DNA from 3 places in the Sessilibacter sp. MAH3 genome. Region 1 is predicted to be linked to each of the others. Evidence: predicted binding sites of a transcription regulator. Region 1 holds the regulator's gene; each other region holds the start of a gene.
The links. The regulator FNR, encoded in region 1, switches genes on or off when oxygen is low (the NO sensors DNR and NnrR bind a similar motif). The targets are predictions, from matches to a motif close to TTGATNNNNATCAA.
Positions count from the first base shown of each region.

Region 2: the regulator FNR is predicted to act here: its motif matches at 1,344-1,357, upstream of phbB (acetoacetyl-CoA reductase).
Region 3: the regulator FNR is predicted to act here: its motif matches at 1,848-1,861, upstream of ccoN (cytochrome-c oxidase, cbb3-type subunit I).

Region 1 is NZ_BAAGIE010000002.1:192,328-195,770, reverse strand. Features, by position in the region: gene ACYQ2C_RS02365 (Eco57I restriction-modification methylase domain-containing protein) at 1-206, opposite strand, end outside; gene ACYQ2C_RS02360 (ribbon-helix-helix domain-containing protein) at 224-433, opposite strand; gene fnr (fumarate/nitrate reduction transcriptional regulator Fnr) at 1,537-2,277, opposite strand; gene ACYQ2C_RS02350 (radical SAM protein) at 2,566-3,443, opposite strand, start outside.
Region 2 is NZ_BAAGIE010000020.1:71,357-74,799, reverse strand. Features, by position in the region: gene trxA (thioredoxin) at 1-409, opposite strand, end outside; gene phbB (acetoacetyl-CoA reductase) at 1,602-2,327, shown strand; gene ACYQ2C_RS13020 (DUF2726 domain-containing protein) at 2,551-3,078, shown strand; gene ACYQ2C_RS13015 (hypothetical protein) at 3,355-3,443, opposite strand, start outside.
Region 3 is NZ_BAAGIE010000012.1:48,795-52,237, forward strand. Features, by position in the region: gene ccoO (cytochrome-c oxidase, cbb3-type subunit II) at 1-224, opposite strand, end outside; gene ccoN (cytochrome-c oxidase, cbb3-type subunit I) at 242-1,702, opposite strand; gene ACYQ2C_RS09210 (argininosuccinate synthase) at 2,333-3,443, opposite strand, start outside.

The DNA.
Region 1 (3,443 bases):
ATTCCCGTACCGGCACCAGCATCAAGAACTCTTACTTTTTTATCCTTGGGCTTGTGCAGCATTGAAGCCATATAGTTGGCGACAACTGGTGCGGTGAAAAACTGGCCTAATGATTTTCTATCTTCGAGTGGTTTTGAACGTAGGTATGTGCTTTGAAGTTCAAGCACCTCGTTCATTGGGCCTGAATTTGTAAGTCGTTGAAGCATTGGTTATACCGTTTTAACTATCTGTTTTGTGCTGAGTTTGTATTATGTTTTTGATGTTGTGAAATGGCTCGTTTGATAAACTCGGTTTTGCTGATTCCTTCGGCTGCACAAATATTGATCAGCTTGTCGGCTTCTTCTCGATCAAGCACCACCTGAAGGCGTTTCTTTTCGCCTTTGGTTATCTGTTCCCGGTAGCGTTGTTGTCGTTGTGTTGCGGTTTTATCCACGGTGAAGCCCCTAAGCTAAATCGCGTTACACTGTAACGGATCTGTGGGCTTTGGTCGAAAGGATTTTGAAAGAACCATTGTTGCTCTGTGTTTGATGATTATGTGTTTGATGATTAATAGTTGACCTGATCGAGGGTTGCAGGTGCATACAGCCTTGTTAAATTCATTCAACTGTAGCGAGTTGGCGCCTATCTCTGTTGGATACGGACGGAAATGACGAAATCGCTGTAAGTCCCTCCCTCCCTCACCACCATAGAATTTTAAAAAGCTCCACGATGTTGGGTTTTTTTCTGCCTTAAAAAACTCGTCGAAGTTAACGCGGAGAGATAGGTTAAGAACCCGAGCGGGACTAATGCAAAGCTAAGCAACAAACTGAACGGGCCGCAATTACTGAAATGAGGATGAAGCTGTAAGGCATTTACCAAAGACTTTCGGCCCTGTTCGCAATGACCGTTGATTGATAGTTTGTTTCCCGTCAAATATCTAATTTTTAAGATTGATTTAACTCAATGCCCTAATTGCTGTATACGAATAGATTGTTAAGTACAGGTTTAATTGGTGGTGTTGAGTGTTTTAGTCGGTTGATTAAATCGAATGGGTAGTTTTTTGTGAGTTGTTTGGCGGAATTTTGTTAATTTGATCGCTGTTTGTAATGTAGTTGATTTTAATTAAGTTTGTGAATAGTTACTTACGGCAAAGTTATCTAAGATTACAACTGATTCTACATTCTTGTTTTTCTATATTTATAATTGAAAATTTGTAAGGCTGTTCAGATTTTTATATTAAATAAAAAAAGTTTTTTTGATATGTTTTGCGAACATTTTTGGCCAAGGAATTCGGTATTTTTAGAAGGCTCAATGATTCTTTAAAAGCAATACCAAGTTATTTTAACGTGGAATTGTTCTAAGTAATAAATCGTTACGAATAAGAATTTATTGACGGTGCTTTTTGATGAGAAAATGCTTCGGGATTAGAAAGTGTTGCAGAACTAAGAGGAGCTTTTCTACCGACCGAGATCGGTAGAAGGTAATCTAATGTGGGAATACGTGTAGACAAACCGCTTTAAATACTCATCACAATTCAAAGCGAAGTATAAATTTGTGTTATTCAGCACTCGCCACTTTTTGGTCGTAGGAGCAGTGTGTGCCAGCTAGCTCACTTAATCCTACAAGGTCAATAATGGTGATGTCACGCTGGGCAACTTCAATAAGGCTTTCTTTTTGGAACCTGCGAATAAGTCGGCTTACGGTTTCAATAGTAAGGCCAAGGTAGTTGGCGATATCTGTACGCGACATAGAAAGACGGAAGTGCGTTGCAGAATATCCGCGTTGTGAGTAACGACTAGAAATGTTGATTAACAGCGCTGCTAGGCGATCTTCTGCGGAGCGCTTGCCCATCATCAATAGGAATTCGTTATTGCTTTGAATCTCGGCGGAGAATAGGTTGTACAGTTGCTGCTGAAGCGCAGGAACTTTTTGTGACAAATTGTCGAGTTGTGCTTGCGGCAAAAAGCAAACGCTGCTGGTTTCTAGCGCTTCTGCAAAGCTGTTGTGAGTTTTACCGTGATAGGCATCAAAGCCTAAAATTTCACCAGGGAATGAAAACTCGGTGATTTGGCTATCGCCATTGGTTGCAATTACCACCGATTTGAAGCTGCCTGAGCTAATGGCGAACAACCCTTCGAAATGATCACCGGTATGATAAAGGGTCTCACCCGCATGGAGTACACGCTTTTGTTGCACCACACCTTCTAGTTGGCCAATATCATCGTTGGACAGGGTGTGAGGCAGACAAAACTTACTTACAGCGCAGTTACTGCATCGTACATATGAGGTAACAGTCATAGGTAACTTTCCTACCGGGCTTATCTTGTTGAAATTCTACAGGACTTTTGATCTGAGTGCATAGTTTAAGGTTGCTATATCAGCAATATACGTTATTGAGGGAGATAGGTCGATAGCTTCGAGGCGTGAGAATTTACAAATACGCCTTCTTTGCGCAAAACTTAGCTTCCTTGGTAATAATCAATAAATTTTTTATTCGATCAACAGCTCAAAAATTCAATTTGTTTATTTTTACTGCAATAACAATAGACTATATAGCAGGGAACATCGGTATGAAATGCGGGCTTATTAGCCCGCACGTCTGAAGTAGGAAGCCAATTGATTGGCAAACCATTGACCGCTTGGTGTTAATCTTAGTTTTTGCTGATTACTGATTACCATTTGTTGCCCAAACTCTTGTTCTAAATTAGATAATTCTTTTGCAAAATAATGGTCGAAACTGGTTTTCCAGCGGCTTTCAAACTCTTCTTTATTCACTTCTAAATTACACAGTAAGCGTTGAGTGATTTCTTTTCTTATTTGATCATCGACCGACAGTTCCGTACCGCGATAAACCGAGTGTCCGTAGCTTCTCACTTGGCGGGTATAGTCACGTAAACCCAACTGGTTTTGCCAAACGGCTGATGGCGTACTGGATATCGCCGACAATCCAAAACCAATGACGGTATCGGCAACGTCTGGAACATAGCCATGTTGAGTCCATTGTAGACGACCACTTTTGGTTGCATCGCACAAGGGGTCATCGTTGCTAACGAAGCAATCGGGGCCAATTGCGCAATAACCGCTACTTTGAAGATGGTTGATGGCAAAGGTGCGCATTTCCATAACGGTTTTATCTTCGGGAACTGATTCGATATCAATCAGCGATTGTGAGGTAAATATTTTGGGATTGTGGTGATATTTACGCAGAACAACTCGTGAGGGCGACAGTTTTAACAGTTGTTTTAGGCTGCTCATAAATGAGCCCAAGCTCTGTTGTGGTAATCCAAAGGTAACGTCGAAACTGACGGATTGAATGCCTTGCGAGCGAACATCTGAGGTTGATTGTTTCAGTTTTTCGAAGGTGTATTTTCGATTAATGACTTGCTGAACCTGTGTACTAAAATCTTCAACACCAAAATGAATGCGGTTAAATCCCAAGCTTTTAACAAGACTGACGAGCTCTG
Region 2 (3,443 bases), on a different contig from region 1:
GTAAAACTAAGGCTTGATCAATCTCGTTATCTGCGATCAATTGCTGTGCTTTTTCTAAGTCTAAATCCCAAGATTTGGGTAAATACTTATTTAACATCTCGCGAATTGCAGACTCCGGTTGCAAGCCGGCAAAACCATCAACTGGTTGACCTTCTTTAAAGACCAATACCGTCGGTAAGCTACGCACACCTAACTGTGAGGCAATCATTTGATGTTCGTCGGCATTGATTTTTGCCAACAAAAAACGACCTGCGTACTCGTTTGCCAGTTTCTCTAACACCGGCATTAAAGATTTACAGGGCTCGCACCAGTCTGCCCAAAAATCCGCCAATACAATACGTTGAAACGATTCATCCACTAACACCTGCTGGGCGTTATTTTGATCAATCTCGATGATATGACTTGTCATTCTGTACTCCCCATAAACATTGGTTGTTTTATAGGGGTTCGCCGCCAACATTACAACCCCAAGGCACGGTGTTTGCGTAGCAAATAGTGTTTAGAGGCAACTCTGAACACGTTCACACATGAAAAAATCTATAGGGCCTGTTTCGAAAGGTAACTTTAACGTTTCGTGAGGTGATAACTTGCATAGAATCTGATTGTTATTTCGAATAATCATTTACTAGAAATAGTAATAATGGTTTTATCATTATTTCATGCAAACAACAGTGATACTGATTGTTGTTCTGAGAAATAACACACCATCAGAATTGATTAAACACGCTTAAACATAGGCTGAATTAAAAACCAATAATCGAACACCTTAAATTTGGGGTATTGTATCTAAATGATACCCAACCTTAAAAATATTGTGTGATTATCGTTTACGGTAACAATCGAACAGGTTTACATATTAACCAAGCTAAGGTGATAGTTTTTTAAACGACAAATATTTCATTAAATAATTTGCTTTTTAGAAATCCTATGCTGAAATTATATTAGTAAAAATTAATCTGAGGTTGTAAAAATAAAAAATATACGTAAATCTGCACAAGTTTTTTTGATCACTAAAAATTAAAATTTGCTGCATTGCAGAATTAATCGAGTAAGGCAAAATATGTACAAACGCGAGAAATCAAATTGAGAATTTTTTTTGATTTAAAACAAAATCGTATTTAAAAGCATAGCTCTGCAATATTAAAAAATTTTAAAATCTGTACATTCGCATATCACACTGCTTACAAATATCACCATAATAAATAAAGTTGAATTCACAATAAAAATACGTTAGAAATAAAAATAGACAGAAGCGAAACTAAATTTCTGTTCAACAACTCATTAAATCAATACATGAGTTTATTTTAACCAAGTTAATATCGATCTAAACAGCAAAGTACTGTTTGACAATAATTAAAATTTTATAGGCGTGAACAACAAGCACATCCCAGAATACCTCTGCTTATACACTTAAGTTTGTATTGTTGCCCGCTTTCATTCAAAAAATTTTCATTTAGCTCCAAAAATACAATAAAAAAATAATAACAACCTTATACAACTGTGCCTCGATTTGAGGTGGTAACCAATAACACTATGGTGCAAGCGCTTCCTCGCTGTAGTTGCACAACAATGTAAACAATATATTTATGAGGATATATCCCATGGGAAGAGTCGCTGTAGTTACAGGTGGAACTAGAGGCATCGGCGAAGCAATTTGTTTAGAATTAAAATCAATGGGCCATCAAGTCGTTGCCAATTATGGTGGTAATGATCAAGCTGCAAAAGAATTTACTGACCGTACCGGCATTCCTGCATTTAAGTTTGATGTAGCGGATTACGACGCGGTTGAATCAGGTTTACAACAAATTGAATCTGATTTCGGCCCTATCGACATTATTGTGAACAATGCCGGTATTACGCGCGACGGCGTATTAGCCAAAATGACGTGTGACAACTGGAACGCTGTATTAGATACCAATCTAAAATCGTGCTACAACACCTGCCATAAACTTGTACCGGGTATGCGTGAGCGTGGTTTTGGTCGCATTATTAATATTAGCTCGGTTAACGGCCAGGCTGGTCAATACGGTCAAGTAAACTACACTGCCGCTAAAGCAGGTATTCTTGGTTTTACCAAAGCTCTAGCACTAGAAACCGCCAAATACGGTATTACTGTTAACGCCATTGCTCCCGGCTATATTGATACCGAAATGGTACGCGCTGTACCTGCAGACGTATTAGAAAAAATTGTAAAACGTATTCCCGTTGGTCGTTTAGGCAATACCGGTGACATCGCAAGAGCCGCCCGCTTTTTGGCTGATGAACAAAATAGCTTCATAACCGGCGCTACCCTTTCAATCAATGGCGGCCAATTTATGGCCAACTGATGTATACATAAAAATCAAAAGCGCTTAAATAACTTAGAAAAAACGCAGCCATATGGCTGCGTTTTTTGTTAATGCATAAGCAACAAACAAACTCTGAGAATTAACCACCATTAATTAACCGCAAATACCGCAACCTGTAAAAAGTTTATGGAATACTATTTATTTATCCGTCAATAAATATAATAGGCCTTCGCCTCTACCTTCAATATTGAAGAAATTAAATATGGATTACGTAATTGCATTACTTTTAATTGCGTTAATTGTAGCCGCAATAAAATACGGTAAAAACGGCAACACTAATAAAGTTATAAAAGATAACAGTACTTATACAAATATTGAGCACTTAAAGCAAGGTTACTTAACCTCAAAAAATAAACAAAAACTATTTCAAGCATTAAGAGTTGTATTGGGTGATCGCTACATGATTCATTGCCAAACCTCATTGAAAGCGTTAACTAAACCACTGCTAAAGGAACACTTCAACAAAACCTATAACAAACCTATTGATTTTGTAATTACTGATTGGAAAACAGAAATAAAAGCCGTTATAGAGTTGGACGATAGCAGCCATAAAAATCAAACTCGATATCATCGAGATCAATATGTCAATCACGCACTTTTAGGTATACATCCATTTTTAAGAGTAGAAACACAAAACTTTTATTCACCCGAAAAAATAGCCGAAGCGCTTAGAGAAAAAGGGTTTGATACAGGATATACCGAAAAGAAAACAACTACCGTAGAGAATTAAAAAGATAATAACGAACACAATAAGAAACTAAAAAGATTTAAAATCGGTGCTTAAGCTCTGCCAAATGAGCTTCTCCGTCATACTCCTCCGGTGGGCCCGAGTTCTCACCACCCTAACTTATACTCCCGATAATCTCACAGCTTTCGCGGCTTATATTGATCACTTCAGGTTACTTAACGATAACTAGAAAATTAGTTTAATTCGCTGAATTACCGAATTTTTCATAAACGAAGCAGCAAGAATTCAGGCAAGATAGATTCATACAACATACAATTATTATGTGCTCCTCTGCATATAAAACACTTTAAGTATTTCATCATAAAATTGGCTGAGCCCCGCAATATTTAGCAATGGATCGCGATCCC
Region 3 (3,443 bases), on a different contig from region 1:
GGACGAACCATTTGCGTATGACAAACATGGCAACCTTCGCGGATGTAAATATCACGGCCTTCTAGTTGTAGAGCAGGCCATGGTTTTAATCCAGCTACTGGTTCAGTAGTTTGCTTAAGGAAGAATTGCGGAACAATTTCCACCAATCCCCCGAAGCTGATGGCGACAACAACTAAAATCACCATCAAGAAGATATTCTTTTCGACTATGTCATGATTTTTCATGTGTTATAACTCCAGACTTAAGCCGTTTGGGTTTGTGGCATTGAAGAATCGTCTTCAACTTGGCTTGCTTCAGGTTGCTCAGCACCTAGAGTTCTAAACATGTTATAGGTCATGATTAACATGCCCAGCAAGAACATAGCACCACCAATAACACGTACGGTATAACCTGGGTAACTCGCCGCTACAGATTCAACAAAGCTGTAAGTCAATGAGCCATCAGAGTTAAATGCACGCCACATCAAACCTTGAGTAATACCGTTTACCCACATGGAAGCGATGTACAAAACAGTACCAACGGTCGCCAACCAGAAATGGGTGTTAACCAATTTAACGCTCCACATTTCTTTGCGGTTAGTTAAAACAGGAAGTAAGTGGTAAACCGCACCAATAGAAATCATCGCAACCCAGCCTAATGCACCAGAATGTACGTGACCAATGGTCCAGTCAGTATCGTGCGAAAGTGCGTTCACAGTTTTGATCGACATCATCGGACCTTCGAAGGTCGACATACCGTAGAAAGAAAGGGAAACCACTAGGAAACGTAGGGTTGGATCGGTACGCAATTTATGCCATGCGCCTGATAAGGTCATGATACCGTTGATCATACCACCCCAAGATGGAGCTAATAGAATCAAAGACATAACCATACCCAAGCTTTGAGCCCAGTCTGGTAATGCTGAGTAGTGAAGATGGTGAGCACCAGCCCAAATGTACAGTGAAATCAACGCCCAGAAGTGAACAATTGAAAGCTGGTAAGAATAAACAGGACGACCCGCTTGTTTGGGTACGAAGTAGTACATCATGCCCAAGAAGCCAGCGGTTAGGAAGAAACCTACTGCGTTGTGACCGTACCACCACTGCACCATCGCATCCATCGCACCTGCGTAGGCAGAGTAGGACTTAGTCAAGGTAACAGGAATAAAGGCACTGTTAACGATATGAAGCACTGCGATGGTAATAATGAATGCACCGTAGAACCAGTTCGCTACATAGATGTGCGAGGTTTTACGCGTTGCAATAGTACCAAAGAATATGATCGCGTAAGAAACCCATACCAAAGCGATCAAAATATCGATTGGCCATTCTAGCTCGGCGTATTCTTTCGCAGAAGTCATACCCATTGGCAAGGTAATTGCTGCAAGAACGATAACTAATTGCCAACCCCAGAATGTAAACGGAATTAAAATTCCACCAAACAATTTGGTCTGGCACGTACGTTGAACAACGTAATAGGAAGTGGCAAACAGTGCACATCCACCAAATGCAAAAATAACCGCATTGGTGTGAAGCGGTCTTAAACGACCAAAATGTGTATACGGCTGAAATATATCGTTCAGCTCAGGCCAAACCAATTGAGACGCGATCAGTACACCGACTGCCATACCGACCACGCCCCAGATGACGGTCATAACAGCGAACTGACGTACGATTTTAAAATCGTACGCCGGCTGCTCAACTGCAACAGAATGACTTCCCATAGCGACGTCCTAGACTAATTAATGAATATTTAGAATTTTTAATTCGGATAAATACCTGAATAACCGGATATTTAATGTGCTTTTTTCTACCCTAAAGTGCACTTATATATTCAGCGGTATATTAGAGAGGCTAATGAACTCTAGCTTGACTCTCATCAAGCTGTTAGAACTTTAGCTTAAGCAAAACCCAACAAAAGCAGAACTCTTGCTGGGGGCATGTCTCTAAGCTCAGATAAATAGCGCGAATATTAAAAAAACAATTACTTTCGAAGCTCAACTAATACCGTTTTAAGTATGCAGAAATAGCCCTTTTTCGATGGTGCGATAATATAACGCAAACATCGTCTATTAAGCTTTGATCCAAAAGTGGGAAAAACCTACCGACCAATAATTTTTTGGATTAGTGCTAATTGCCCAATTGTTAAGGGCAACATACTTAATCTGATACAGCAAGTAACGGACAATCTATAAAGCTTGCTGGATTTTCTATTACCAATCCAACACAAACTCCAGTTGCCTCGGTAAACGCAAATACAACTAAAATCTGGCGCTTACGTCTGTTTTTATGTGATGACATTTTGTGTAGGGCAGCAAATACACGGTATGGTAGTTGCTGCCTTACAAACAAAATTAAAAGTTGTTTCTGCCTTTATTGGCCGCAATTCTCATTCTTAATGCATTCAGTTTGATAAAGCCTTCGGCATCTTTTTGATTGTATGCACCAGCATCGTCTTCAAAAGTTGCTATTTTTTCATCAAATAAGCTGTCAGCAGATCTGCGGCCTACAACTTCGACATAACCTTTGTACAATTTGATTCGAACGTCGCCATTTACAACCTGTTGTGATTGATCGATGGCGGTTTGAAGCATTTTTCGTTCAGGACTCCACCAATAACCGTTATAAATCATTTCGGCGTATTTTGGCATGAGGCTGTCTTTAAGATGAGCTACTTCACGGTCTAGCGTAATGGACTCTATGGCCCTATGCGCTTTTAACATGATTGTGCCTCCCGGAGTTTCGTAACATCCGCGAGACTTCATTCCTACATATCGGTTTTCAACAATATCCAATCGGCCAACACCATTTGCGCCGCCAATTTTATTAAGCGTCGCCAAAACAGTCGCAGGTGACATTCTCTCACCGTCTACGGCGACGATATCACCTTTTTCAAAGGTCAATTCTACGTAGGTCGGCTTATCAGGAGCTTGCTCAGGAGCAACACTCCAGCGCCACATATCGGCTTCAGCTTCGGCCCATGGGTCTTCTAGAATGCCGCCTTCATAGGAAATATGAAGTAAGTTAGCATCCATAGAATAAGGAGACTTTTTCTTGTTTTTAGCAAAATCCACAGGGATTTGGTGCTGCTCGCAATAATCCATTAGTTTTTCGCGGGAAGTTAAATCCCACTCACGCCACGGCGCAATAACTTTAACACCGGGTTTTAATGCGTAAGCACCCAACTCAAATCGCACCTGATCATTACCTTTGCCGGTAGCACCATGAGCAACAGCGTCAGCACCGGTCTCATTAGCGATTTCGATCATACGCTTGGTAATTAAGGGACGGGCGATAGAAGTACCTAATAGGTATTCGCCTTCATAGATGGTGTTAGCGCGAAACATTGGGAAAACGAAATCGCGAACAAATTCTTCGCGCAGATCATCGATATAGATTTCTTTAATACCAAGAGCTTTTGCCTTGGCACGTGCAGGCTCAACTTCTTCGCCTTGGCCGATATCT